Regions from separate parts of the Priestia sp. SB1 genome, predicted to be linked through region 2. Evidence: a T-box and tRNA genes for the amino acid it is inferred to sense, from the RefSeq annotation. Region 2 holds a T-box; the other holds one or more tRNA genes.

Region 1 (2,476 bases), on a different contig from region 2:
TTGGACATGGCATAACCGTCTTCACGACAAAATAATAGTAGTCGATGGCCAATTAGGTATTAGTGGAGGACGAAATATTGGAGATAAATACTTGGCCAGTCAACCGGATAAAAATTTTGTCTATGACCGTGATGTGCTGATTTATAATACAAAGCAAGAAAGTAATAGTGTCATTCTTTCAATGGAGAAGTATGTAGAGAAATTATGGAACCACCCGTATACGGGCAAAGCTTTTCCAAAGCTCAAGAAAACTAAACAATTTCGTGGCCTTTCAGGAAAGAAATTGTTAATAGATCAATACGAAGAGGCCAAAAAAGCAAACGAACCCTTTGTCCATCCTTATATTGTATGGAGAGAATCAACGATGCCTACAAGAAAGGTTTCTTTTATTACAAACCCTATTCAAAGAATGAATAAAAGCCCTTTTATATGGAAAACGTTTATTAAGCTTTCCGAGCAAGCTGAAAAATCCATTGTCGTTCAAAGTCCTTATATTGTACCAACAAAAGAGATGGAACAGTATATAGATAAGTCAGTAAAATCTAAAGTGCGAAGAATTATTTTAACGAATTCTATTACGTCCACTCCGAATGCTATGGCTTTTTCTGCATACTTAGGAGTGAAAAATCGCGTCATGAAAGCGGCTTCAAAGCTTTATGAATATCAACAGCCTTATTCCATTCACGGGAAATCCGTTGTTTACGACCAGCGTTTGAGTGCAGTTGGTTCTTTTAACTTAGATTCACGTTCTGTATTTTTAAATACTGAATCGATGGTTATGATAGATAGTGAAGAATTTGCAGCCGAGCTAACAGGGGCTATTGAAACTAAAATTTCTCACAGTACGCTTGTGGGAAATGAGGGGGAACCTGTGGATTTTAATACGGATTCTCAAAAAAACGTGCCTCCTGTAAAATCTGCACTCCTCCATATTCTTTCAGTCTTCACGCGATTTTGGAGACATTTTGTATAGTTCTGCACTTTGCCTAAAAAAGGGCTTTTACAGAAAGCTTCTAAAAATAAATGGTAGAGGGTAAAAGGTGCTGCAACTGGCGGTGGAAAGTGTGAAAAGCTGTGATATGCCTCACAGTTTTTTTTGAAGTCGCCAGTACTAGTCATGATTCATAAAAAGGCCTATTGACGAAATTCCATATATGTTTTATTATAATATAGCGTCGTCAATAAACGAGGTTCTTTTGAAGAAGTCATTTCTAGGGGCATAGTTTAAAGGTAGAACTACGGTCTCCAAAACCGTCAGTGTGGGTTCGATTCCTACTGCCCCTGCCATTTTGGAGTTATTTTTCGATTCACACGCGGGTGTGGCGGAATTGGCAGACGCGCTAGACTTAGGATCTAGTGTCTTATGACGTGGGGGTTCAAGTCCCTTCACCCGCATCTTTACTTTTATATATTGCGCGGAAGTAGTTCAGTGGTAGAACACCACCTTGCCAAGGTGGGGGTCGCGAGTTCGAACCTCGTCTTCCGCTTCTTTTCAAAAGCAGTTTGCATGTGCAAACTGCTTTTTTTGTTGTAGAAATAAAGATTTTTACTATGCTGTTTTTAATTAGAAATAGTTTATTCAATCAGTGCTGCTTATACGTATCGTTTTCGTGAATATACACATATTATTGGGGTTACATTAAAAGCTAATGAACGATACGTGAAGACGTCTAATATGGTTTTTAAGATAGGGGAGAGTCCTATGGAATCTAGTTGGTTTTCAATTATACCGTTTTTAATTGTTATTCCAATAGCTATTTTCACCAAACAAGTGCTGCCAGGTTTGTTTTTAGGCTTATTAGTAGGCGCTTATTTGATTGATCATTCGATTGTCGGAGGTGTTGAAAAGTTACTTCACTACGTTGTACAAGCTCTTAGAAATAAAAGTAATATAGAAATCGTTGTCTTTTTATACGCGTTTTCAGGGCTTATCGGAATGATTAAGATGGCTGGAGGAGTTAAAGGTTTTGTGGAAACAGCTGCAGAAAGAATTGATACAAGAAAAAAAGCTCTTATTTTAACCTATGTTTCAACCATTGGAACATTCAGTGCTCCCACCTTTCGTTTTGTGACGATCGCGCCCATTATGAGAGCGCTGCTGAAAAAAGTGAAAATGACGACAGCAGAGCTAGGGTTTGTTATTGAAACAACTGCTACTCCCGTTATCGTCTTAATTCCCGTGGCAACGGCATTTGTAGGATATATGGTCTCAATCATTCAAATGGCAATTGATCATCAAGGCATAAAACAAGACGCTTATTCTTTGTTTATTCAAAGCATTCCTTATAATTTCTTTTCGATTGTGATTATTTTAGTAGGGATTTATTTCAGCTTTTTTCATCATTCAACGTCTACAGCTCCTATGAAGCTCGAGGAAGAAGACGAAAAAGATTGGCATGATTGTCATCCTTGCGTCTCGAAGGATTTGCCTTCTAAGCCTTGGAATTTGTTAGTACCTTTACTTGTTGTGATTTCA
Region 2 (2,476 bases):
TGTTTTCTCCAAGAATCATACCTTGGTTAAACAGTTTTTGGAACGGCTCTTTTGTTGGAACTACGCCGATATCATATAAAAATTTATGCCAGAAACGAGCATACAATAGATGAAGAACAGCGTGTTCAGCTCCACCGATATAAATATCAACCGGCAACCATTCTTTTAATTTGTCTGCATCTGCTAATGCTTCGCTGTTCGTTGGATCAATGTAGCGTAAGTAATACCAGCAGCTGCCTGCCCATTGAGGCATTGTATTTGTTTCGCGGCGCCCTTTTTTGCCCGTTTCCGGATCTACAACGTTCACCCAGTCATCAATGTTTGCTAATGGAGATTCACCTGTACCTGACGGCTTGATTTCAGTTGTTTTTGGTAAAACAAGCGGAAGCTGATCTTCAGGAACTGCAGTTGTTGTGCCATCTTCCCAGTGAATAACAGGAATCGGTTCACCCCAGTAGCGCTGACGGCTGAATAACCAGTCACGCAGACGGTATGTTACTTGTTTTTCACCTTTTTCATTTTCTTGAAGCCACTGAATCATATTTGAAATTGCTTCTTCTTTGTCTAGACCATTTAAGAAGTCTGAATTAACGTGCTCGCCGTCGCCTGTATAAGCTTCTTTTGAAACGTCTCCACCCGCTACTACTTCTTTAATCGGCAGTTCAAATTTAACAGCAAACTCATAATCACGCTCATCATGAGCAGGAACAGCCATAATTGCACCTGTACCATAGCTCATTAGAACATAGTCAGCAATCCAAATTGGCATTCTCTCACCGTTTACAGGGTTAATTGCATAAGCACCTGTGAATACGCCCGTTTTGTCTTTAGCTAAGTCTGTACGCTCTAAATCGCTTTTGCTTTTAATTTGATCTAAATACGCTTCTACCGCTTCTTTTTGTTCGGCTGTCGTAATTTTATCCACAAACGGATGTTCAGGTGCTAAAACGGCATACGTTGCCCCAAACAGCGTATCAGGACGCGTTGTGAACACAGTAAATGTTTCGTCATATCCATCAATTGTGAAGTGAACGTGAGCTCCTTCAGAGCGGCCAATCCAGTTTCGCTGCATTTCTTTAATACTTTCTGGCCAATCAAGATCATCTAAATCTTCTAGTAAACGATCTGCATAAGCTGTGATTTTAAGCATCCACTGCTTCATTGGACGACGCTCAACCGGATGCCCACCGCGCTCACTTTTGCCATCTATAACTTCTTCGTTTGCAAGTACTGTTCCCAACGCAGGACACCAGTTAACAGCTACTTCATCCACATAAGCTAAGCCTTTTTTATATAACTGTAAGAAAATCCACTGCGTCCATTTGTAGTAGTTAGGATCAGTTGTATTAATTTCACGCTCCCAATCGTAAGAGAAACCTAACGATTTGATTTGACGACGGAAATTATTAATGTTAAGTTCAGTGAACTCAGCCGGATCGTTTCCTGTATCTAATGCATACTGCTCAGCAGGTAGTCCGAATGCATCCCATCCCATTGGATGAAGTACATTGTATCCTTGCATACGCTTCATACGAGATAAAATGTCCGTTGCTGTATAACCTTCTGGATGCCCAACGTGTAAACCCGCCCCAGATGGATAAGGGAACATATCTAATGCGTAAAACTTACGCTTTCCTTCATCTTCTGTTGTTCTAAATGTTTTATTTTCTTCCCAAACTTTTTGCCATTTTTGTTCGATCTTTTCATGATTAAAAGCCATACATAATCCTCCTTGTACGCTCCAGCTGTATTTAATTAAACTAAAAAACCCCTCATCCCTCAAACAAAGGGACGAGAGGTTGAATAAACTTCCCGCGGTACCACCCAAATTAGCACAATTATGTACTCACTCATTTTCCTTAACGCGGATAGACGGTAAATGTTACTTTACTTCACATTTACAACTCCAAGGTGAGTTCATGAACGCCCGTTTGCTGACTCGCACCACCCGTCAGCTCTCTTAGCTCGCTTCGTTCACTACTATTCCTTATCATAGTTTTTACATCATACTACCTTGTATTGTAAATAATATGTTCGCAAACTGCAAGTTGTTCAACGGATTTTGTAAAAGTTTCTACACTGCCTCACTGCTTTGTTGCTAAATCCCCTCTTTCATTCTTATATATGAACAACTTCTCCCAAAAACATACATACAACGCCAAACAAAGAGATTTAGACATAATTAAGTTAATCCTATCTAAAGCTGAATAAATAGGATATCTGGACTCCTTGCTACAAAACTGTTCATTTCCGTGCAAGGCTTCATCTTGCGCTCCAATCAACAGCTTAAAGCAACTAAACACATAAAAGCCGAGTTCACCATAATAATGAAAAGATCCGAACGATTTATCGTTCGGATCTTCCTTCAGCTAAAATACTTTTGTCCCCGCCTCTACTTTCTTTAACAGCTATTATTAAATACCAAATCCAAAAGAAAACAGGATAATCGCAAGTACGAGACCAACAAGCGGAACAA

What was found. A T-box is a leader RNA that pairs with one kind of tRNA and senses whether it is charged. The one in region 2 lies ahead of leuS (leucine--tRNA ligase), so its partner is inferred to be a tRNA-Leu.
Region 1: it encodes a tRNA-Leu, which carries the amino acid that the T-box ahead of leuS (leucine--tRNA ligase) is inferred to sense. The anticodon was not compared.

The regions. Positions count from the first base shown of each region.
Region 1 covers NZ_JBBJSS010000004.1:452,096-454,571, reverse strand. Annotated here, with positions in the region: gene WKH56_RS17460 (phospholipase D-like domain-containing protein) at 1-973, shown strand, start outside; tRNA gene WKH56_RS17455 (tRNA-Trp) at 1,214-1,287, shown strand; tRNA gene WKH56_RS17450 (tRNA-Leu) at 1,314-1,395, shown strand; tRNA gene WKH56_RS17445 (tRNA-Gly) at 1,416-1,487, shown strand; gene WKH56_RS17440 (Na+/H+ antiporter NhaC family protein) at 1,703-2,476, shown strand, end outside.
Region 2 covers NZ_JBBJSS010000001.1:966,556-969,031, forward strand. Annotated here, with positions in the region: gene leuS (leucine--tRNA ligase) at 1-1,720, opposite strand, end outside; T-box leader at 1,785-2,003, opposite strand; gene WKH56_RS04975 (hypothetical protein) at 2,085-2,282, opposite strand; gene WKH56_RS04980 (GntP family permease) at 2,415-2,476, opposite strand, start outside.